3 regions of the Streptomyces sp. NPDC047515 genome follow, and region 3 is predicted to be linked to each of the others. Evidence: riboswitches for the same ligand, from Rfam matches in the RefSeq annotation. Region 3 holds a riboswitch; each other region holds the start of a gene.
What was found. Region 3 has a riboswitch for cobalamin ahead of metE (5-methyltetrahydropteroyltriglutamate--homocysteine S-methyltransferase). Riboswitches for the same ligand answer to the same signal wherever they lie in the genome.
Positions count from the first base shown of each region.

Region 1: it holds a riboswitch for cobalamin, as region 3 does, so the genes downstream of both, ABZ826_RS02550 (ribonucleoside-diphosphate reductase subunit alpha) here and metE (5-methyltetrahydropteroyltriglutamate--homocysteine S-methyltransferase) in region 3, are expected to answer to the same signal.
Region 2: it holds a riboswitch for cobalamin, as region 3 does, so the genes downstream of both, ABZ826_RS34695 (ABC transporter substrate-binding protein) here and metE (5-methyltetrahydropteroyltriglutamate--homocysteine S-methyltransferase) in region 3, are expected to answer to the same signal.

Region 1 is NZ_JBEYTM010000002.1:249,311-257,005, reverse strand. It holds gene ABZ826_RS02555 (ribonucleotide-diphosphate reductase subunit beta) at 1-994, opposite strand, end outside; gene ABZ826_RS02550 (ribonucleoside-diphosphate reductase subunit alpha) at 994-3,405, opposite strand; cobalamin riboswitch at 3,545-3,680, opposite strand; gene mctP (monocarboxylate uptake permease MctP) at 3,852-5,489, opposite strand; gene ABZ826_RS02540 (DUF3311 domain-containing protein) at 5,486-5,740, opposite strand; gene ABZ826_RS02535 (GntR family transcriptional regulator) at 6,010-6,774, opposite strand; gene ABZ826_RS02530 (extracellular solute-binding protein) at 7,054-7,695, shown strand, end outside.
Region 2 is NZ_JBEYTM010000072.1:17,218-24,912, forward strand. It holds partial or broken gene ABZ826_RS34680 (acyl-CoA dehydrogenase) at 1-356, shown strand, start outside; gene ABZ826_RS34685 (acyl carrier protein) at 444-719, shown strand; gene ABZ826_RS34690 (beta-ketoacyl-[acyl-carrier-protein] synthase family protein) at 716-1,939, shown strand; cobalamin riboswitch at 2,017-2,206, shown strand; gene ABZ826_RS34695 (ABC transporter substrate-binding protein) at 2,268-3,308, shown strand; gene ABZ826_RS34700 (iron chelate uptake ABC transporter family permease subunit) at 3,305-4,396, shown strand; gene ABZ826_RS34705 (ABC transporter ATP-binding protein) at 4,393-5,187, shown strand; gene ABZ826_RS34710 (PRC and DUF2382 domain-containing protein) at 5,271-6,299, opposite strand; gene ABZ826_RS34715 (cytochrome P450) at 6,861-7,695, shown strand, end outside.
Region 3 is NZ_JBEYTM010000008.1:149,505-157,199, forward strand. It holds gene ABZ826_RS09580 (NAD(P)/FAD-dependent oxidoreductase) at 1-796, shown strand, start outside; partial or broken gene ABZ826_RS09585 (1,3-beta-glucanase) at 971-1,115, opposite strand; gene metE (5-methyltetrahydropteroyltriglutamate--homocysteine S-methyltransferase) at 1,282-3,606, opposite strand; cobalamin riboswitch at 3,770-3,989, opposite strand; gene ABZ826_RS09595 (histidine phosphatase family protein) at 4,015-4,644, opposite strand; adenosylcobalamin (AdoCbl) riboswitch at 4,767-4,860, shown strand; gene ABZ826_RS09600 (CbtB-domain containing protein) at 4,906-5,121, shown strand; gene ABZ826_RS09605 (CbtA family protein) at 5,150-5,920, shown strand; gene ABZ826_RS09610 (GNAT family protein) at 6,234-6,743, opposite strand; gene ABZ826_RS09615 (hypothetical protein) at 6,867-7,148, shown strand; gene ABZ826_RS09620 (tetratricopeptide repeat protein) at 7,268-7,636, opposite strand.

The DNA of each region.
Region 1 (7,695 bases), on a different contig from region 3:
CCTGATAGGCCGACGGCCGGCGCTCGAAGAAGTTCGTCAGCTCCTGCACGCCCTGCAACTCCATGAACGAGAACGGGTTCTCGGAGCCGTAGACCGCCGGGAAGCCCAGCCGCGTGAGCCGCTGGTCGGCCACGCACTCCAGGTACTGCCGCATCGACTCCGTGTTCATGCCCGGCAGACCGTCACCGCACAGATCACGGCCGAACTGCAGCTCGGCCGCCACGGCCTCCTTCAGCATGTCGGTGACCTGCTGCTGGAGCTCGTCGTCGAAGAGGTCGGGCTCCTCCTTGCGGACGGTGTCCACGACCTCGAACGCGAAGTTCATGTGCATCGTCTCGTCACGGAAGACCCAGTTGGTGCCCGTGGCGAGACCGTGCAGCAGACCCCGCGAGCGGAACCAGTAGACGTACGCGAACGCGCCGTAGAAGAACAGCCCCTCGATGCACGCCGCGAAGCAGATCAGGTTCAGCAGGAAGCGACGGCGGTCGGCCTTCGTCTCCAGCCGCTCGATCTTCTCGACCGAATCCATCCACTTGAAGCAGAACTGCGCCTTCTCGCGGATGGACGGGATCTCCTCGACCGCGTCGAACGCGGCGGCACGGTCGTCCGGATCGGGCAGATAGGTGTCCAGCAGCGTCAGATAGAACTGGACGTGCACAGCCTCCTCGAAGAGCTGCCGCGAGAGATACAGCCGCGCCTCGGGGGAGTTGATGTGCTTGTACAGCGTCAGTACGAGGTTGTTGGAGACGATCGAGTCACCCGTCGCGAAGAACGCGACGAGCCGGCCGATCATGTGCTGCTCGCCGGGGGAGAGCTTCGCGAGGTCGGCGACGTCGGAGTGGAGATCGACCTCCTCCACCGTCCAGGTGTTCTTGATCGCGTCGCGGTAGCGCTCGTAGAAGTCCGGGTAGCGCATGGGCCGCAGGGTCAGTTCGAAACCCGGGTCGAGCAGGTTCTTGACGAGCGCGGACTTCTCGGAGTTGGTGGAGCTCATTACTGACAGGCCTCGCAGGACTCGGGGTTCTCCAGGGAGCAGGCGATCGCGTCGGCGTCGGGCGTCGAAGCCTGCTGTACGGGGATGGGGGCGCTGGCCGCGGTCCGGCCGGAGGCCGCACGGGCGATCCGGGTCGCCGGGCGCGAGCGCAGGTAGTACGTCGTCTTCAGCCCCTGCTTCCAGGCGTACGCGTACATCGAGGAGAGCTTGCCGATCGTCGGCGTCTCCATGAAGAGGTTCAGCGACTGGCTCTGGTCGAGGAACGGCGTACGGGCCGCCGCCATGTCGATCAGTCCGCGCTGCGGGATCTCCCACGCCGTGCGGTACAGCGCCCGCACGTCCTCAGGGATCCAGGCGAAGCCCTGCACGGAGCCGCTCGCGTCGCGCAGTGCCTCGCGGGTCCGCGCGTCCCAGACGCCGAGCTGCTTCAGCTCCTCCACCAGATACGCGTTGACCTGGAGGAACTCACCGCTGAGCGTCTCGCGCTTGAAGAGGTTGGAGACCTGCGGCTCGATGCACTCGTACACACCCGCGATCGAGGCGATCGTCGCCGTGGGCGCGATGGCGAGCAGCAGCGAATTGCGCATGCCGCTCTTCGCGACGCGGGCGCGCAGCGCGTCCCAGCGCTCCGGCCAGTTCAGCTCCGTGTCGTAGTGGTCGGGGTGCAGCACCCCGCGCGCGGCACGCGTCTCGGCCCAGGCCGGCAGCGGGCCCGACCGCTCGGCGAGCTCGCAGGACGCCTCGTACGCCGCGAGCATGATCCGCTCGGAGATCTTCGTGGAGAGAGCGCGCGCCTCGGGGGAGTCGAACGGCAGCCGCAGCTGGAAGAAGACGTCCTGCAGACCCATCGCGCCCAGGCCGACCGGGCGCCACTTCGCGTTGGAGCGGCCGGCCTGCTCGGTCGGGTAGAAGTTGATGTCGACGACCCGGTCGAGGAAGGTCACGGCGGTCCGGACGGTGGCGTCCAGCCGCTCCCAGTCGATGGTGCCCTCGGCGACGAACGCGCCGAGGTTGACCGAACCCAGGTTGCAGACGGCCGTCTCGCCGTCATCGGTGACTTCGAGGATCTCGGTGCACAGATTCGAGGAGTGGACGACGCGGCCCGGCTCGGCGGTCTGGTTCGCGGTCCGGTTGGAAGCGTCCTTGAACGTCATCCAGCCCTGGCCGGTCTGCGCGAGGGTACGCATCATCCGGCCGTACAGCTCGCGGGCCGGCATCGACTTGCGGGCCAGCCCCTTGGCCTCGGCGGCCCGGTACGCGGCGTCGAAGTCGTCGCCCCACAGGTCGACCAGCTCGGGCACGTCCGCGGGCGAGAACAGCGACCACTCGCCGTCCGCGTCGACCCGGCGCATGAACTCGTCCGGGATCCAGTGCGCCAGGTTGAGGTTGTGCGTACGCCGCTGGTCCTCGCCCGTGTTGTCGCGCAGCTCCAGGAACTCCTCGATGTCCGCGTGCCAGGTCTCCAGGTAGACGGCGGCGGCGCCCTTGCGGCGGCCCCCCTGGTTGACCGCGGCGACGGAGGCGTCGAGCGTCTTCAGGAACGGCACGATGCCGTTGGAGTGCCCGTTGGTACCGCGGATCAGCGAACCGCGGGCGCGGACGCGGGAGTACGAGAGCCCGATGCCGCCCGCGTGCTTCGAGAGCCGCGCCACCTGGTGGTAGCGGTCGTAGATCGAGTCGAGCTCGTCGAGCGGGGAGTCCAGCAGGTAGCAGGAGGACATCTGCGGGTGCCGGGTACCGGAGTTGAACAGGGTCGGCGAGGAGGGCAGATAGTCGAGCCGGCTCATCAGCCCGTACAGCGCGGCCACTTCGTCCAGAGCGCGCCGCGAACCGTTCTCGGCGAGCCCGGCCGCGACCCGCAGCATGAAGTGCTGGGGCGTCTCGATGACCTGGCGGGTGTGCGGGTGGCGCAGCAGATAGCGGCTGTGCAGGGTCCGCAGCCCGAAGTAGCCGAACCGGTCGTCGGCGCCGGCGGCGAGCGAGCGTTCCACCAGCGCGTCGAGGGCGTCCGCGTGCAGCGCGACGAACTCGGCGGTACGGTCCGCGATCAGGCCCTCGTGGTGTCCGACGGCGACGGACGCGGAGAAGGAGACCGCGCCCTGGCCGGCCGCCTCGTCCGCGATGGCGTGGGTCAGGAGCCTGGCGGCGAGCCGGGAGTAGGCGGGGTCCTCGGAGATCAGCCCCGCGGCGGCCTCGGTGGCCAGCGAGCGCAGCTCGGCCTCGTCCGACCGGGCGCTGCGTCCGCGCAGCGCGGCGGCGGCGACACGACCGGGGTCGGTGTCGGGCAGATCGACGGTGAGGTCGGTCAGGGTCCGCAGCAGTGCGGTCCCCGGTCCGTCGTGTGCGGTCCCCTCGGACTCGGCCGCTTCGGACACGGCGACTGAAGCCGGATCGGCTGGCGCGATGGTCACGTGATGCTCTCCCTCGCTCGGCTCGGGGCCGGCGGGGAACGGGGGGCAGCCGGGCAGAGGCGGGCCCGAGCGGGGCAGCACTCCGTACGGCGTCCACCGGCCCATCCGCGAGGCCCGGACGTCTGGCATCCGGTTCGGTCGAGCCGGATGCGCTGTCGGCAGGTCCTCGGACTTACTCGGGGGTGCGCAAAAGCGCACCGAACACACCGTTGCGGGACAGTTCCGGATTCGCACCGGATTCCCCTGCGGCGACAGCGAGCATGAGCATACATGTGGGGGCCGCCCGATGAGGCAGCCCCCACATGTTGTGTCGGCCGACTCGGGTCAAGCCCACAGAACGAGCTGTGCGGCCCTCTCCGGGGCCGTCCGGCCCCATCCGCAGGGACGGCCCGCCGCGCCCCGCAGAAGGGGGCTCGACGGGCCGTCGGCCGGTGTCGGAGCGGTCGTCAGTGGCCGCCGCCCGGCGCTCCGGCCGTGGCCGGCGGGAGCTCCACCTGGACGTCCGGGTCGCCCGCGTCGGCCGTGTAGTCGCCCGGGGCGGTCTCGTCGATTCCGGCGGGTGCCTTCACGGCGTTCAGGACGAAGGTGAGCACCACCGTCACGATCACGTTCAGCACGAACGCCGTCAGACCGATGTAGCCGATCTCGCCGATGCCGGGAATCTCCTTGGACGAACCGCCGAAGTGCGCTTGGGTCGGGCTGGCGACCCCGTACGCGGCCACCGTGCCATACACCATGCCGACCGCCCAGCCCGCGAGCAGCGCCCAGCGGTGGAACCACCGGGTGAACAGGCCGCCGACCAGGGCCGGCATCGTCTGGAGGATCCAGATCCCGCCGAGCAGCTGGAAGTTGATCGCGACCGTCTTGTCCATGGTCAGGACGAAGGCGAGCGCGCCGACCTTCACCAGCAGGGACACCAGCTTGGAGACCTTGGTCTCCTGCTCCGGGGTGGCGTCCGGCTTCAGGAAGTCCTTGTAGATGTTGCGGGTGAAGAGATTCGCGGCGGCGATCGACATGATCGCGGCGGGCACCAGGGCGCCGATGCCGATGGCGGCGAACGCGACGCCCGCGAACCAGTCGGGGAACATGTTCTCGAACAGCTGGGGGATGGCCAACTGCCCGTTGTCCACCTTGATCCCGGCGGCGATGGCCATGAAGCCGAGCAGCGCGAGCAGGCCCAGCATCAGCGAGTACAGCGGCAGGATCGTGGTGTTGCGCCGGATCACATTGCGGCTGCGGCTGGAGAGCGTCGCCGTGATCGAGTGCGGATACATGAAGAGCGCGAGCGCCGAGCCCAACGCCAGGGTGGCGTAACCCCAGTGGCCCGCCTCGCCCGGCGCGAGCGCGCCGTGCGGTTTGCCGGTCTTCGGGTTGGTCTGCGAGAGCGCCTCGCCCGCCTTGGCGAAGATGTCGTGGAAGCCGCCGAGCTTGATCGGGATGTAGATGATCGCCACCGCGATGACGAGGTAGATCAGCCCGTCCTTGACGAACGCGATCAGCGCGGGCGCCCGCAGACCGGACGAGTAGGTGTACGCGGCGAGCACCGCGAACGCGATCAGCAGCGGCAGGTCCTTGATGAACCAGTGGGTGTTCTCGCCGCCGCCGACGCCCATCACGTCCAGCACCGCCTGGATGCCGACGAGTTGGAGGGCGATGTACGGCATCGTGGCGAGGATGCCCGTGACGGCGACCGCCAGCGACAGCCCCTTCGAGCCGAAGCGTCCGCGGACGAAGTCCGAGGTGGTGACGTACCCGTGCTTGTGCGAGACCGACCACAGCCGCGGCAGGAAGGTGAAGATCAGCGGGTACACGAGGATCGTGTACGGCACGGCGAAGAAGCCTGCCGCGCCCGCCGTGTAGATCAGCGCGGGCACGGCGACGAAGGTGTACGCGGTGTACAGGTCGCCGCCGAGCAGGAACCAGGTGACCCAGGTGCCGAACGACCGTCCGCCCAGGCCCCATTCGTCGAGGCTGGCCTCGTTCTCGGCCTTGCGCCAGCGCGCCGCCAGGAAGCCCATGACCGTGACGGCCAGGAAGAAGAAGATGAAGACGCCGAGCGCGACGCCGTTCACGCCGTCCTTCATGCCGACGCACCCCCCTTGCGGGCGCGCTGGTCACGCTGCCACAGCTTGTACGCGATCATCGTGAGCGCGGTGGAGATCAGCACCCAGAGCATCTGGTACCAGTAGAAGAACGGGATGCCGATGAAGGTGGGGTCCACCTTCGCGTACGAACTCACCCAGAGCATCGCCACGAACGGCGCGACGAGACAGAGGGCGATGACCACCCGCACCGGCGTGATGGTGGGCGGTTTTCCTTCAGGGTCTGCTGGCATGCGGCGACTCCGTCCCCTCGCTGAGCACCTGGTGTAATGCGCAGGAAATCTAGGGGAGGCTTCCGGTCACCGTCACCCCCTGTCCGCATTGCGGTCCGGCAACGGTCCCGCGAACGGGATCGAATGTTCGGAATGTTGCCAAACATGCGAGAGTCGGCCCCTGCGGAGGCAGGCGAACGGCCCCCGTGGAGTGATGCGGTCCACGGGGGCCGTTGACGGCCGGGTGTGCGAGTGCGCGGGCCGGGATCAGCCGGCCGCCGCGTCCGGGGTCAGTCCGTCGGCCGCTTCAGACGTGCCACGAACTTGTACCGGTCGCCGCGGTAGACCGAGCGCACCCACTCCACCGGCTCGCCCTGCCCGTCCAGCGAGTGCCGGGACAGCATCAGCATCGGCAGGCCCACGTCCGTACCGAGCAGACCGGCCTCGCGCGGGGTGGCGAGCGAGGTCTCGATGGTCTCCTCGGCCTCGGCCAGCCGGACGTCGTACACCTCGGCCAGTGCGGTGTAGAGCGAGGTGTACTTCACCAGCGAACGGCGCAGCGCGGGAAAGCGTTTGGCCGAAAGATGCGTGGTCTCGATCGCCATCGGCTCCCCGCTGGCGAGCCGCAGCCGCTCGATCCGCAGCACGCGGCCACCGGCCGTGATGTCGAGCAGTCCGGCGAGCGTGTCGTCGGCCGTGACATAGCCGATGTCCAGCAGCTGGGACGTTGGTTCCAGCCCCTGGGCGCGCATGTCCTCGGTGTACGAGGTGAGTTGCAGGGCCTGCGAGACCTTCGGCTTGGCGACGAAGGTGCCCTTGCCCTGGATGCGCTCCAGCCGGCCCTCGACGACCAGTTCCTGGAGCGCCTGGCGCACGGTGGTGCGCGAGGTGTCGAACTCGGCGGCCAGGGTTCGTTCCGGTGGCACAGGGGTGCCCGGCGGCATGGTGTCCGTCATGTCGAGGAGATGTCGCTTCAGCCGGTAGTACTTCGGGACGCGTGCCGTCCGCGTGGCCGCGCCCGTCTCGTTCTCCGTACTGCCCCCGTCGGCACCCATGGCCCGCCTTCCCGACTGCTGCGTTGCTGCCGTCACCGGCTCCTCCGTCTGTCGCGGCTCACATGGTGGCACGGTCCGGTCACGGCTCGTCGCCCTCCCTTAGGTGTCGGTCCTATAACGGACGCGAGTGCACTTCTTATACACCCTTGACACCCCTAAAGGTCTAGGCCAAGCTCCCGGTGCTGGTCTAAACCATTAAAGACCAGGTCCAGCCCCAGCAGTACTCGTCGAATGTCTTCGCGGTGGGCGGGGTTGCAGTTTCCCTGAGGAGGGTTTGGCGTGAAGCGCAAGCTCATCGCGGCGATCGGCGTCGCGGGCATGATGATCGGCCTTGCGGCGTGTGGGTCCGACGACGGCGGCGACAGCGGCAAGAAGGCCGGTCCGGACGCGTACAAGGGCCAGACCCTGACCGTGTGGACGATGTCCGGCTCGAACCCGGACGGGTGGACCAAGACGGTCACCGAGGAGTTCGAGAAGAAGACCAAGGCCAAGCTGAAGATCGAAGTCCAGGACTGGAACGGCATTCAGCAGAAGGTCACCACGGCCCTCTCCGAGTCCAACCCGCCGGACGTCCTGGAGATCGGCAACACCCAGACCCCGGCGTATGCCAAGACCGGCGGCCTCGCCGACCTCGGTGACCTCAAGAAGGAGATCGGCTCCGCCTGGGCCGACGGCGTCAACCAGCCCTCCGTCTACGACGGCAAGCAGTACGCCCTGCCGTGGTACGTGGGCAACCGCGTCGTCATGTACAACAAGAAGGTCTTCAAGGACGCCGGTATCACCGAGACTCCGAAGACCCGTGCCGACCTCTTCAAGGCGTTCGACGCCATCAAGGAGAAGGGCAAGGCCGAGCCGATCTACCTGCCCGGCCAGAACTGGTACTTCTTCGACGGTCTGCTCGTCGGCAAGGACGTCTCGCCG
Region 2 (7,695 bases), on a different contig from region 3:
GTTGACCGGCTGATCACCGCAGTCGCCGCTCAGCTGCCCGCCCTCGTGGACTCCTTCGCACTGCCGCCGGAACTGCTCGCCGACTGGCCCATCGCGGGGGCCGACTACATCGAGGCGTACGACGACCCGGGGGCCGGCTGGCAGCCGTACGGGGACCGGGTGGCGGCTCGGGGGGAACGGTGAGGGCCGTGACGAGAACGGGAACAGCCGTGCGATCCGGCTCGGTGCGGGAGGCGGCCGGAGCCCTCGGTGTCCGCGCTGTGCTGCTGGTCTTCTGGGGTACGGCAGCCGCCCTGGCCCGGTGGTTCACGCAGCCGCGGCAGGGCGGTGGTGAATCGGTTCGGCACAAGGCGTAACTGGAGGCACGTCACCGAGTTGATTCGGCGTCGGGACGGTGCCCCCGCCGTCGCCGGCAGTCGTACCGAATGATGGAGAGGAAGCTCATGAGTGCGATTCATCCCAAGATCACCGAGGTTCTGACGCGCACCTTCAAAGTGCCCGCCGCCGAGATCCGCCCGGATTCCACGATGGACAGCCTGGAGATGGACTCCCTCGCCGTCGCCGAGTTCGCCGTGCTCATCAGGGAGACGCTGGGTGGCCGGGGAGACTTCGACAGGCTCCCCAAGGGAGCCACCCTGGCCGAGATCACACGATTCATCGACGGGGCCGGCGGCGGGGCGTCGGCGAGCGGCGCGGCACCGATGAGCAACGCCCGATGAACAGGCCCGTCATCGCCGTCACCGGCCTGGGCATGATCACCCCGGTCGGCAACGACACCGAATCCACCTGGAAAGGTGTGTGTGCCGGAATCTCACCGGTGCGTACCGTCGCGGCGCTCGAAGGCTGCGCGATCGACTTCGCCTGCACCGTCGACGGAATCGATCTGGACGGCGTGATCGGTGGCCGCACCTCGTTCCGGATGGGGAGGTACACCAAGTTCGCCGTTCTCGCCGCCCGGGAGGCGGTCGCCGATGCCGGGCTCGACCCGGCCGAGTGGGAGGGCGGCAGGGTCGCGGTGGTCGTCGGCACCAGCAGCGGGGGCTCCGCCTCACTGACCGAGCAGGCCGTCGTGCTCGACCGGCTCGGACCCGACGCCACCTCGCCGTCGGGCATCCTGCTCACCATTCCGAACATGCCGGCGGCCGAGATCGCGATCCAGTTGCGGGCCACCGGTCCCAGTATGGCGCCGTGCACCGCCTGTTCGTCCGGCGTCACGGCCCTGTCCGTCGCCCGCGATCTGCTGATCACCGGCCAGTGCGACATCGCGATCGCCGGAGCCACCGAGTCGATCGTCTATCCGGCCGCCATGGCCGGGTTCGCCCGGTCCGGGGCCGGGGCCCGGAGGGACGGCGACGCTGCCGGGCAGTGCCGGCCCTTCGCGGCCGACCGGGCCGGGCTGGTCATGGGCGAGGGCGCCGCCGTCATGGTGCTGGAACGGGCGGACGACGCCCGTGCCCGAGGAGCGGCACCGCGGGCGCTGGTCGCGGGCACCGGGGCCACCACCGACGCCCACCATCCCATCAGTCCGCATCCGTCCGGCGCGGTGGCCCGGCAGGCGGTGGAGATCGCGCTGCGCGACGCGGGCTGGGCGGCAAAGGACGTCGAGCACGTCAACGCACACGGCACGGCCACTCCGGTCAACGACGCCACCGAGGCCGCCCTCATCGCCCGGGTCTACCCGCACCGGCCGCCCGTCACCGCCTCGAAGGGCGTCCTGGGACACTGCATGGGGGCGGCCGGGGCGATCGAGGCCGGACTGACCGTCCTGACGCTGCAACGCGGAGTCGTGCCGCCGATCGCCAATCTGGACGCCCCGGCGCCCGAATTCGACATCAACTGCGTCACCAAGTCTCCGCTGCGGCAGCCCATCCGGCGTGCCGTCAGTCATTCCTTCGGGTTCGGCGGACACAACGCCGTGATCGCTCTTCAGCGCCCGTAGGCACCAGGCAGGTGGTGCGACGGGAAACGGCCCGGCGCACCACCTGCCACACCGCCCGTGAGCTGCGCAGAGGCCCGTGATAGCTTGCCGGAGCCAGTCGAACTCCACGAAGGAGTCAGGGAATCCGGTGAAAATCCGGAACTGACGCGCAGCGGTGAGGGGGACGGGCGGGGCCACGGCCACTGGGAGCACCCTCGGGTGCCCTGGGAAGGCGTCCCGTCCGCAGGAACCCGAGTCCGAAGACCTGCTGGCACCTGCGGTCCGGTACCGGGCGCAGGACGCCGTACAACGGGCTCCGCGTATGGGCCCAGAGACGCAGAGGGACTCCGTGCCGTCCATATCCAGCTCTGTCCGCACCATGGCCGTGCTCTCGGCGGGACTCGTCCTGCTGACCGCATGCGGCGGCGGAGCGAGAAACCCCGCCGCGAAGTCGGGCTTCATCGACGGATACCCGGTGACGCTGAAGAACTGCGGACGCACCGTCACCGTCGAATCCGCACCGCACCGCGCCGTATCGGTCGACCAGGGATCGACCGAGATCCTGCTCTCCCTCGGCCTCGCCGACCGGCTGGCCGCCACCGCGACCTGGACCGACCCGGTGATGAAGGGTCTGGAGAAGGCCAACGCCGGGGTCCCGAGGATCGCGGACAACCGGCCTTCCTCGGAGAAGGTCCTCGACCAGGAACCCGACTTCATCAGCGCGTCGTTCGAGTCGACGCTCGCCAAGGGCGGCGTCGCCCCGCGCGAACAGTTCGAGGAACTCGGGGTCCCCACCTATGTCTCGCCCGCCGACTGCACCGGCAAGGACAACAGCGGCAGCGGCGACGGCGCCCGTACCGAGCCGCTGACCATGGACAGCGTCTACGACGAGGTGCGCGAACTGGCTGGGGTGTTCGGCGTGGCCGAGCGCGGCGACCGGCTCGTGGCGCAACTGCGGGCCCGGGTCAAGAAGGCGACCGACGGCGTCGACGCCTCCGACGCCACCCTCCTCTACTGGTTCTCCGACTCCAAGGCCCCGTACCTGGCCGGCTGCTGCGGAGCACCCGGCATCATCACCCGGGAACTCGGCGCGAAGAACGTCTTCGACGACACCCGGGACGAATGGCCCCAGATCAGTTGGGAGACCGTCGCCGACCGCAACCCCGACGTCCTCGTCATCGGTGACCTGACCCGCAAGGCACAGACCGCCGAGAGCGCCGCCAAGAAGATCGAGTTCCTGGAGTCCAACCCCGTCACCAAGAACATGGACGCCGTCAGGCACCGGCGTTACGTCCTGCTGAGCGGCCAGGCCATGAATCCGTCCATCCGGACGGTCGAGGGTGTGGAACGCGTCGCCGCCGGGCTGCGCGCCTTCGGGCTCGCGGGATGACGGACACCGGACGCGCCGCGGCCCCGCAGGCGTCACGGACCTCCGCGGCCGGCGCGCGCGGTGCGACGGGCCCGCGGAAGCTGCGCGGCGCAATCCTGTGGGCCTGCGGCATCGCGCTGCTCGTGCTGTCCGTCGCGATCGCCGTCACCATCGGCCCCGCCCGTATCTCCGTCGCCGACGTCTGGTCCACGACGGCCTCCCACCTCGGCTGGGGCCGGTCACGGCTCACGCCGATCCGGGACGGCATCGTCTGGAACCTGCGCATGCCGCGCACCCTGCTCGCCGCGGTGTGCGGTGCCGGGCTCGCGGTGTGCGGCACCGTCATGCAGTCCCTGCTGCGCAACCCGCTCGCCGACCCGTTCGTCCTCGGCGTCTCCTCCGGTGCGTCGACCGGCGCGGTCGTGGTCGTCGTCCTCGGTGTCGGCGGGGGAGCGGTGTCGATCTCGACCGGCGCGTTCATCGGCGCCCTGTGCTCGTTCGCCCTCGTCCTGCTGCTCAGCCACACCCTGGGCGGCACGACCGACCGGGTCGTCCTCTCCGGTGTCGCGGCCATGCAGCTGTTCTCCGCACTCACTTCCTTCGTCGTGATGACCTCCGCCGACGCCGAGCAGACCCGCGGGGTGCTGTTCTGGCTGCTGGGCTCGCTCGGCGGAGTCGGCTGGATCGATGTGTGGATCTGCTCCGCCGTTCTCGTGGTGACGCTGCTGATCTGCCTGGGACACGCCCGCACACTCGACGCCTTCGCGTTCGGCCAGGAGGCAGCCGCCGCGCTCGGCGTCCATATCGCGCGCACCAGGATCGTGCTGCTGTGCACGACCGCGCTGCTGACCGCCGCGCTCGTCAGCTCGGCCGGCGCCATCGGTTTCGTCGGTCTGGTGCTGCCGCACGCCGCCCGTGCGCTCGCGGGCTCCGGGCACCGGCGGCTGCTCCCGCTCACCGCCCTGGCCGGGGCCGTCTTCCTGGTCTGGGTCGACACCCTGGCCAGGACGGTCCTCGACCCGCAGGAGGTGCCGGTGGGCGTCGTCACCGCCCTGATCGGCGTGCCCGCGTTCGTCCTGGTCCTCTACCGCACCCGGAGGATCACATGACGGGCGGAGTCACCCCGGGGCTGCGGGCCGAGCGGGTCAGCCGGGAGGCGGGCGGCCGGCTCGTACTCGACGGGGTCCACCTCGCCCCGCCGCCCGGCGCCACCGTCGGGCTGATCGGGCCGAACGGGTCCGGCAAGTCGACTCTCCTACGGGTGCTCGCGGGAGTCCTCGTCCCGGAGACGGGCGTGGTCACCCTCGACGGCCGGCGGCTCGACGAGATCGGCCGCCGAACGGTGGCCCGAAGGGTCGCCGTGGTCGACCAGCACGCCGTGACCCAGGTCGAGCTGAGCGTCCTGGATGTGGTGCGACTCGGCCGCATCCCGCACCGCAGGGCCTGGGCGGCGCCCGGCCGGGAGGACGAGGAAGCGGTGCGCGAGGCCCTGGAGCGCACCGGTCTCGCCGGCCGCGGTGACCAGTCCTGGCACACCCTCTCCGGAGGTGAGCGGCAGCGGGTCCAGATCGCGCGCGCACTGGCCCAGCAACCGCGTGAACTGCTGCTCGACGAGCCGACGAACCACCTGGACATCCAGCACCAGCTGGAACTGATGTCGTTGATCGCCTCGTTGCCCCTCACCGGTGTGATCGCTCTGCACGACCTCAACCTGGCCGCGATGTTCTGCGACCGGATCGTCGTCATGAAGCAGGGGCGTGTGGTGGCCGCCGGAACCCCCTCGGACGTGATCACCGAGAAACTCATCGCCGACGTCTACCGGGTCAGCGCGCGGGTCGCTCCGGACGGCCCCGACGGGCGGCCGTCGGTGCGCTTCGTGCCCGGGCGCCCCGGCCACTGACGGCGAGAGAGCGGACCCCGGCACACACGGGTCCGCCCCTCACTCGCGGTTGCACCGTGGCGGTACGCCACGGTGTGCGGGGGTCAGCGGTGGCGTCCCCGGCCGAACTCGCCGCCCGCGTCCTTGCCACCGATGTCCTTGTCGCCGATGCCCTTGCTGTCGGCGTAGTCGATCTGCTCCTTGCGGAGTTCGGCGGAGATCTCCTTCTGCTCGGTCACCCTCTTGGTCTCCATGCGGACCCGTTCGACCGGCACCGTCTCCTTGCGCATCGTGGCACGTTCGGCATGCAGGGTGACCTCGACATCCTGCTCACGGATGTCCGAGCGCCCCGCCGCCGCCCTTTCGCCGGGCTGCAGGGGTTCACGAATCACCCGCACCTCTTCGTGCGTCACCGGAACCGTCCTGGTGACGTTCTCGGTGACGACGTACTTGTGCAGGCGGGCCTTGCCGCTCTCGTACTCCTCGGTGCCGACGAGCAGTTGCTCCTCGGAGCGGATCAGCTCCTCCTTGCCGCCCAGGTCGGCGGCGGACCGCTCGGAACCCGCCCCGGCGCCGACGAGGGGACGGGCCGTGCCGGCCGTCCCGGCGTCGCCGCGCGCGCCCGTACCGGTGCCCGCGCCGGCCAGGCCGCTCGTCCGCGACGTGGTGGCCCGGGGGGTGCCGGGTGCCGGGGTCCCGGCGTCGCCCCTGGCCCCGGCTCCGGCGGCTCCTGCCGCGCCCATGGCCGTGGTGCCGGTCCCGGACGTCGTCCTCCCGGTGTCCGCACGGCCACTGAGCCTGGCGGTGGTGTTTCTGGCCAGGCCGTAATGGCGGTAGAGCTCTTCCTCCTCCGCGACCGACAGATGCGCGTCCGCGTCCACCCGGGGGGCTTCCTTGACGCGGTCCTTCGGATGCGAGATGTGCAGGTCGGAGCCCACACGACGAGCCCCCGCAAGAGGCACGAAACTCTCCTTCATGCCGAACAGGCCGGTCTTCACCGTGATCCAGTCCGGGCGGCCGGTGTTGTCGTCGACATACACCCGGCCCACACTGCCGATCTTCTCGCCGGTGTTGTCGTACACCGTCAGGCCGTCGAGCTCTCCGGAATCCGTGAAACCGTCAGCGGCTCCCATGACCGATCCTCCTCGCCTGGGCGCGTCCTGTGGCTGGGTCCATCAGGGGAGGCGCGTCCGATTTCCATCGCGCCTCACCCGGATGGACGCTGCAACCTCCCCACCTGCGGAGCCCGTCCCCCGCATGCTCGGCGCCTCGGCGCTGGCCGCCCGTCACGGTGGTGCGCACGCCGCTCCCGTGTTAGGCCAATCGGGTGGGTGTGGAGGCGTGGTGGGCATGCGCTGTGCGCGCCACCCACGCGGCGGCCGGACATGCGTCGAGGCACCGCACGTTTCCGGGCGACCGCGGACGGTCGACCCGATACCCGGCGTCCGCGCGTCGCGCCGGGCGTGCCGCCGCACCGCGAATCCGCGCAGTGCCCGGTGTGCCGCCGCATGACGCTACCGAGCAGGGCCCCGTTCGCATACCGAGGTGTCCCCGTTGAGGCAACACCCCTTCCCGTCGACGGCATCGCCCCTAGGATCGGCGTAATCGAACGTGTTGCCGCCCCATCGCCCTCGGGTACCGCCCACCGGCCGACGACCTCAGGAGAGTCCCCGTTGACCAGCACCCCGTACCGCATGGACCCGGCCGGCGGCTGCCCGCACGCGGACAACGCCGGGCTGCTCGCCCGAGGGGCCGTGGCATCCGTCGTGCTTCCGGGCGACGTGGCCGGGATGGCGGTCCTCGGGCACGAGGCGCTCAAGGAGTTCCTCGCCCACCCCGACGTGGCCAAGGACGCACGCCACTTCACCGAGCTGGCCGAGGGACGCATCCCCGACGGCTGGCCGCTGAAGACATTCGCGACCGTGCGCGGCATGACGACGGCCGACGGCGAGGACCACCGGCGGCTGCGCTCACTGGTCGGCAAGGCGTTCACCGCACGGCGGGTGGAAGCACTGCGGCCGCGGATCGAGACCGTCACCGCCGAACTGCTCGACGGCGTCGACCGTGCCGCCGAGGACGACGGCACGGTCGATCTGCGCGCCCGGTTCGCCCTGCCGCTGCCGATGGGCGTCATCTGCGACCTCCTCGGGGTCGACGCCCGGTACCAGGACCGGCTGCACCGCCTTTCGAGCCAGGTGGTCGCGACCGACACCGGCCCCGAGCAGGCGATCGCCGCCAACAGGGAGCTGGTGGCCCTGCTCGCAGCGGTCGCCGCCGCCCGCGCGGAGCAGCCGGGCGACGATCTGACCAGCGCCCTGATCGCCGCCCGTGACGAAGGCGGTGGCCGACTCGGTCAGCAGGAGCTCATCGGCACTCTGCTCCTGATGATCGTCGCGGGACACGAGACGACGCTGAACCTCGTCACCAACGCCGTACGGGCCCTGTGCACCCACCCCGACCAGCTCGGCCTGGTGAGGTCCGGCCGGGCGCGGTGGGCCGACGTGGTGGAGGAGACACTGCGCTGGGACA
Region 3 (7,695 bases):
GAAGATGGAACCCTTCGCGGGAGAGCTGGTCGCGCGGGCGCTGACGGAGGCGGGCGCCGACATCCGTACCGGAGTCTCCGCCACCTCAGTACGGCGAACGGCTCCGGACGGGCCCGTCGTCGTGGAGCTGGAGGACGGTGAACGCGTCGAGGCCGACGAGATCCTCTTCGCCACCGGCCGAGCCCCGCGCACCGAAGACCTCGGTCTCGAAACGGTGGGCCTGACGCCGGGCTCCTGGCTCACCGTCGACGACAGCTGCCGCGTCGACGGCACCACGTGGCTCTACGCGGTCGGCGATGTGAACCACCGCGCGCTCCTCACGCACCAGGGCAAGTACCAGGCACGCATCGCGGGCGCCGCGATCGCCGCCCGCGCGGCGGGCGTCCCGCTGCTGGAGACCGACCGCTGGGGCGCCCACACCGCCACCGCCGACCACGCGGCCGTCCCCCAGGTCGTCTTCACCGACCCCGAGGCCGCCTCGGTCGGTCTCACCCTCGCCGAGGCCGAGCGGGCCGGACACCGCGCACGCGCCGTCGACCACGACCTCGCCGCCGTGGCGGGCTCCGGCCTGTACGCGGACGGCTACCGGGGCCGTGCTCGCATGATTGTGGACCTCGACCGGGAGATCCTGCTCGGTGTCACGTTCGTCGGACCGGGCATCGGTGAACTGCTGCACTCGGCGACGGTTGCGGTCGCAGGCGAGGTCCCCATCGCCCGGCTGTGGCACGCCGTCCCCTCCTACCCGACGATCAGCGAGATCTGGCTGCGCCTGTTGGAGACGTACCGGGACGAGTGAGCTCCGGCCCGGACACCGGCGACGCGACGACGTACACGCCATGCGGCGGCGCGTACGTCGGCCGGTGCACGTCCCGACGGTCGCCCCGCCGTCGGCACAGCCGGCAACCACTGGCGAGGACGCGGGGTGACCGGTGGGACGAGCCGGGCGGGGCGGTCAGACCGGCGGCCGGAGATCGCTGGTGGTGACCCGTACATGGTCGACGACGAGTTGCTGCGGGAACGAGGTGCCGCCGTCGGGGTCGCCGGGCCAGTAGCTTGTTGAACACCCAGGCCCCCCCGAGATCGGCGGGTGTGCGCCGCTGGTAGACATTGCCGTCCCACCGACCAGGTCACCGAAGGGGAACGGAGGAGAAGGCTTCGTTCGTATGCGATTTAAGAAGTGAACCAAGATGCGGTCAAGACTTTGGTACGGACCACACTTCTTGCACGGAGGTGTGCTGTGCGCGGCCCGGGACGGGCGCCCGTCCCGGACCGCGCCCCGGGTCAGTGGGCGGTGCCGGCCACCGTCGCCCGTACCTCGACGGCCGCCGAGACCAGGTTCTCCAGCGAGGCGCGCACTTCGGGCCAGCCCCGCGTCTTCAGGCCGCAGTCGGGATTGACCCACAGCCGTTCGGCCGGAATCGCTTCGAGTCCCTTACGGAGCAGGGCGACCGCCTCACCTGTGCTCGGTACCCGGGGGGAGTGGATGTCGTACACGCCGGGGCCGATCTCCCTCGGATAGCCGGCCGAAGCCAGCTCGTCGGCCACTCGCATGTGGGAGCGGGCCGCCTCCAGGCTGATCACATCGGCATCCAGGTCGGCGATGGCCCGGAGGATGTCGCCGAACTCCGCGTAACACATGTGCGTATGGATCTGGGTGTCGGCACGGACACCACTGGTGGTCAGCCGGAACGCCTCGGTGGCCCAGTCCAGATACCCGGCGTGGTCGGCGGCCCGCAGCGGCAGTGTCTCGCGCAGGGCGGGCTCGTCGACCTGGATGACGCAACCACCCGCGGTCTCAAGGTCGTTCACCTCGTCCCGCAGCGCGAGGGCGACCTGGCGGGCGCTCTCGCCGAGCGGCTGGTCGTCGCGGACGAAGGACCAGGCGAGCATGGTGACGGGACCGGTGAGCATGCCCTTGACCGGCCGATCGGTGAGCGACCGCGCGTACTCGGTCCAGCGGACCGTCATCGGTTCCGGGCGGGAGACGTCCCCGGCCAGGATCGGCGGCCGGACATAGCGTGTGCCGTACGACTGGACCCAGCCGTGCCCGGTGGCGACGTAGCCGGTGAGCCGCTCGGCGAAGTACTGCACCATGTCGTTGCGTTCGGGCTCGCCGTGCACCAGCACATCGATACCCGCCTTCTCCTGGAACGCCAGCACCTCCTGGATCTCGGCCTCGATCCGCTTGTCGTACGCGGCGGTGTCGATGCGTCCGGCCCGCAGATCGGCGCGTGCGGTGCGCAGTTGGGCCGTCTGGGGGAACGAACCGATCGTGGTCGTGGGCAGCGGGGGAAGCCGCAGGCGCTCGCGTTGGGCCGCCGCCCGCCGCGGATACGACGGTTCGCGGCGTACGTCGGACTCCGTGACGGCCGCGGCCCGTGCCCGTACCACCGGGTCGTGGGTGAGCGCCGATCGGCTGCGCGAGGCCAGATCGGCACGGTTGGCGGCGAGTTCGGCGGCGATCGTCTCCGTGCCCTGTGCGAGCCCCTTGGCCAGGGTGGCGATCTCGGCGGACTTCTGCCGGGCGAAGGCCAGCCAGCGGGCCACCTGCGGATCGAGGTCGCGTTCGGCGTTCACATCGAGGGGAACGTGCAGCAGGGAGCAGGAGGCCGCGACATCGACCCGGTCGGCGAGACCGAGCAGGGTGCCGAGCGTCGCCAGGGACCGCTGGTGGTCGTTGATCCATACGTTGCGGCCGTCGACGACTCCGGCGACCAGCCGCTTGCCCGGCAGACCGCCGACCGCGGCGAGATCCGGCAGATTGGCGGACGCCGGGCCCGTGAAGTCGAGCGCGAGTCCGTCGACCGGCGCCTTCGCCAGAACGCCGAGGGCCTTGCCGAGCCGGTCGAAGTAGGAGGCGACGAGGAGTCGCGGCCGGTCGGCGAGCGCGCCGAGGCAGCGGTAGGCATGTGCGGTGGCGCTGAGCTCCGCCGCGGTGCGGTCCTGGACCAGGGCCGGCTCGTCGAGCTGCACCCACCGGGCGCCGGCCGCGCGCAGATCAGCCAGCACCTCCGCGTACACCGGCAGCAGCCGGTCGAGCAGGGTCAGTGGTTCGAAGTCGGCGGCGACGCCCGGAGCGGGCTTGGCCAGCAACAGATATGTCACCGGGCCCACGAGCACCGGCCGGGGGCTGAGCCCGAGGGCCAGCGCCTCCTCGAACTCCGCGACCTGCTTGGCGGAGTCGGCGGTGAAGACGGTGTCGGGACCGAGCTCCGGCACCAGGTAGTGGTAGTTCGTGTCGAACCACTTGGTCATTTCGAGCGGCGCCACGTCCTGCGTACCGCGCGCCATCGCGAAATAGCCGTCCAGCCTGTCGGCTTCGACGGCGTCGCGGTGCCTGGCGGGTACGGCACCGACCATCACGCTGGTGTCCAGTACGTGGTCGTAGTACGAGAAGTCACCGGTCGGGACCTCGTGGATGCCGTCGTCGACGAGCCGGAGCCAGTTGGCGCGGCGCAGGCCGGCGGCGGTCTCCCGCAGGCCGGCCGCGGTGACGCGGCCGTTCCAGTACCCCTCGACGGCCCTCTTCAGTTCCCGGTCTCCCCCTTGGCGGGGATAGCCGTACACGGTGGCACGGGCTGCCGCGGCTGCGGACTTGCTGGTCACGGGACTCTCCTTCGCGAGCGTGTGTCCTGGTACGACCCCGGGACGTGTCGAAGGCGCGAAGGAAGGGCGGACCGGACCGAACCGCCGCGTCGTGCCGACGCGCGTGCCCTGCCCGATCCGTACGCCGACCCGCCCACGAGGTCACCGGGATCACCGTGCGCGTCCGGCGCGCACGGGCAGTGGCAGGTCTTCGGACTCGTGGGCGCGTCTCGCGTACGAGACACCTACTGGCCGTCGCTTCCCGGAGCCCGTCTCGGACCCAGTGCTTGATGACGGCGGTCGTTCCCACTCACCGCTGCGGGGCAGTCCCGGATTCCCACCGGGTTCCCTCTTGCGACGCGTCTGTCTGGCGGACAGGGCGAACCAGCTGCGCCAACAGACTATGCGCTGACCACGGTTGCCGGCACCTCAGTTGTCCCGGCGAGTGGTGACGGACCGAGGAAGTCGGTTCCGTGGAGCGGGGTACAGCGGCTGACCGCAGCGCAGGTTCCACCGTCCTGACCGGCCGCTGAGCCCGGTCAGGGTGAGCGGGGCGACATCCAGCCGCCAGAACGCCTCCGCCGGCAGAGCGAGCGCCCGTACGACCACCGCCCGCACCACGGCGGGCTCGACGACCGCCAGCACACGACCGCCCTCCTCGCCGTCCCCGGACTCGAGCGCGTCCAGCAGGCCGCCGATCCTGGCGCAGAACTCCAGCAACGACTCGCCGCCGTGCGGAGCCGCCGACGGATCGGTCATCCAGAGCGACACCGCGTCCGGCTCGCTTCCGCTCACCTCGGCCAGCTGCCGCCCGCTCCATCTGCCCATGTCCCAGCCACGGAGCGCGGGTTCGGGCCCGGTGCGCAACCCCAGCGCGTCGGCGGTCCCGGCACACCGTTCGGACGGCCCGCGCACATACCGGTCGGCCGAGGGCACCGCCGCCGCGGCGGCGCGGGCCAGCCGGGCGCCGGTCGCGTCCAGCGGGGCATCGTCGTCGAAGCGGGCCTCGCGCAGCGCGGCGTTGAGCGCCGGTGAGATCAACATCACCTGTACCGTCATGGCCCGGTCAACTCCCTGAACTGTGGTCTCTCGCGTGCGCTCACCTTGGCATGCGGGCGTCACGGCCCCGCCGACGGCACCGTGGCCCTGCCCGCCCCCAGGAGGTATCGTCCGACGGACATGACGAAGGTGTGACGGAAGTCCGGTGAGAATCCGGCGCGGTCGCGCCACTGTGTACCCGTACCCGTACGGGAAGTCAGACCCGGCACCTTCGTCCCAGGCACCACAATCGGGACGCGTGTTCCCTCAGGAGGTTCTGCCATGGCACAGAGTGCTGCCCCCGCCACCGTCGTACCGGCGATCACCCCCATCTCCCTAAAGGCCATTGCCCCTTGGGCGGTCTTCTTCGGCATCGTCATGCTCGTACTGCTGTACTTCGTCGGCGCGGAACAGGGCGCCACCGCGGTCATCTCCGGCGAGGGCGTCCACGAGTGGGTCCACGACGGTCGCCATCTCCTCGGTTTCCCCTGCCACTGACGTACCGTCCGATCCAGGGGAAGACCTCATGAACTCCATATCTGTCAGAGCAGTGCTCGTCCGCGGCATGCTGGCCGGCCTCGCCGCGGGCGCGCTCGCACTGCTCGTCGCCTACCTGCTCGGTGAGTCCCGGGTGGACGCGGCCATCGCGCTCGAAGAGTCACACAGCCATGACCACGGCGGTGGTGAGGAACTCGTCAGTCGCGCCGTGCAGTCCACCGCGGGTCTTGCCACCGGTGTGCTCCTCTTCGGTCTGGCGATCGGCGGGATCGCCGCCCTCGTCTTCTGCTACGCCCTGGGCCGGATCGGCCGATTCGGCCCACGGGCCACGGCCGCGCTGATCTCGGGTGCCGCCCTGCTGACGGTGTACATCGTGCCGTTCCTGAAGTACCCGGCCAACCCGCCGGCCGTCGGCGATCCCGACACCATCGGCCGCCGCACCGCCCTGTTCTTCCTGATGGTCGCCCTCAGCGTGCTGCTGGCGGTCGCCGCCGTCATCCTCGGCAAGCGGCTGGCTCCCCGTCTGGGCAACTGGAACGCGACGGTCACCGCATCAGCCGCCTATGCGGTCGTGATCGGGGTCGCCTACGCGTTCCTGCCCTCGTTCAACGAGGTCGGAAAGGACTTCCCGGCCACCCTGCTCTGGGAGTTCCGGCTCGCCACCCTCGCGGTACAGGCCACCCTCTGGGTGACCTTCGGTCTCGTCTTCGGTCACCTGACGGAACGGCTTCTCGTGCCGAGGGCCGACACCGTCGCGACGGGAGGCGGTACGGCGAACCGGGCCGCGGCAGCCGGCTGACCGGCATACCACTCACCACCAGCGGACATCGGAACCCGCCGGGTGCCTCCCCGGCGGGTTCCGCCGTCCTTCCGGCGCAGCCGTCCCAGGGAAACGGACGGTCGCGTACGTGGAGGAGCTCACACCAGGGGCGCCCGGCTCGCGACGCCTGGCACGCACGCTCGCTGCGTGGCCGGAATGCCCTGGTAGCTCCTTCCCCAAGCTCTCAGCTTCGTTCGAGCAGGGGAGACCCCGTCCGAGGACCTTCCAGCGCCTTGCGATCGCACGCACCAGACGCCGCGAGCTGATCGGACTCCCATGGTGTGAGCTCCTCTTACTGCTCCTTGCCCTGCCGGCGCCAGTCGATCCGGTAGTGCTTCAGCTTCGCGTCCTCCTTCACCAGGCGCATGCCGACGGCTGTCATGACGTGCTGCGACGCGAGGTTGTCCAGGTCCGTGTCACCGTGGACACAGATCACCCCCTGCTCGCGGGCGAACAGCAGCAGCGCCCGCAGTGCCTCGGAGGCGTAACCCCTTCCCTGAGCCGAGGGAACGAGGCCGTAGCCGATCGTGACGTGCCCGTTCTCGTCCGGGGCGCCATGGAATCCCAGCCCGCCGATCACCACTGAGTCCTCACGGCGACATATCTCGTACGAGCCGAAGGGGCTCGGATCCCCCGTCGTCGCGCAGGTGCCGAGGAAGCGCTCGGCCGCGGCCATCTCGCCGGCGGACGGGTATCCCGGCGCCCAACGTGCACCCTCGCCCGGCGTGCCGGCCATCACCTGCAAGGCATCGGAGGCGCTCATCAGGCGGAGCAGGAGGCGGGGAGTCTCAAGGTCGGTCATGACCGAGTGAAGTATCACGCGGGGCGGGCGGACGGCATCCGGATTCTCCGGGACGAGTGTCCGGTGGGCGGCGGGGCGGGGTCTTGCGGGGTCCCCGAACGGGGACATCTCCCCCCGGGCCGTGTGCGAGGCCGCACCAGGGACCTGGAGCGGGCCGCGGCGACGGGCAAGCTCCGCATCGCTCCCGAACCGGCCGCGCACATGGCGATGTCGGCCCATGTGGAGGTGGCGCCGATGCTCGTCGCCCGCCCCGCGATCTTCGGCGACGCGAGCATGTCGCGGAGGGGCCGCGCCGCCGGGCACGCCGCCGTCTTCTCTCCGGACGTCTCCGGCGCCGCCGCCGACACGGACGACGCGGGGCCGCCGCGTCCGAGGCCCACGTGCCGGCCACCGCGGCCCGGCTGAACGCACTGCTGCGGCAGTCGCCCACCCCGGCAGTCACCGCGGCCGAGGGCGCCCTCCTGACGGAATGGCTGAACCGTCTGTCGAACGCCCCTCACGACCGCTGAGACCTCTCGCGACCGTCAGGCGCCGGCCCTCCGGTCACCGTCGAAGTCGAAGTCTCCGGAGAACGCCGCCGCCATTCGCAGATGGCCGGTCGCCTCCGCGCTCCGCCCCTGGCGCTCAAGCGTGCGGCCCAGCATCAGCCGGGCATAGGGCTCCACCGGGTCGCGCTCCAGAACCGCGCGCAGTTCCGTCTCGGCCCTGCCGAGCCGCGCCGAGTGGTAGTAGGTCCGGGCCAGCAGCAGACGCGGGGAGACCTGCTCCGGCACTTCCTCGACCAGCCCTTCCAGAATCCGGGCCGCAGTCATGTACTCCTTCGCCTCGAAGAACATCTGCGCACGGTCCCAACGGTCGGCAGCCGTACCGAACTCGAAATAGGTGTCGCTCACTTGACCTCCACGTTCACGGACCGTCCCCGGACCCGCCCTGGCGCTGACCCAGCCATCTG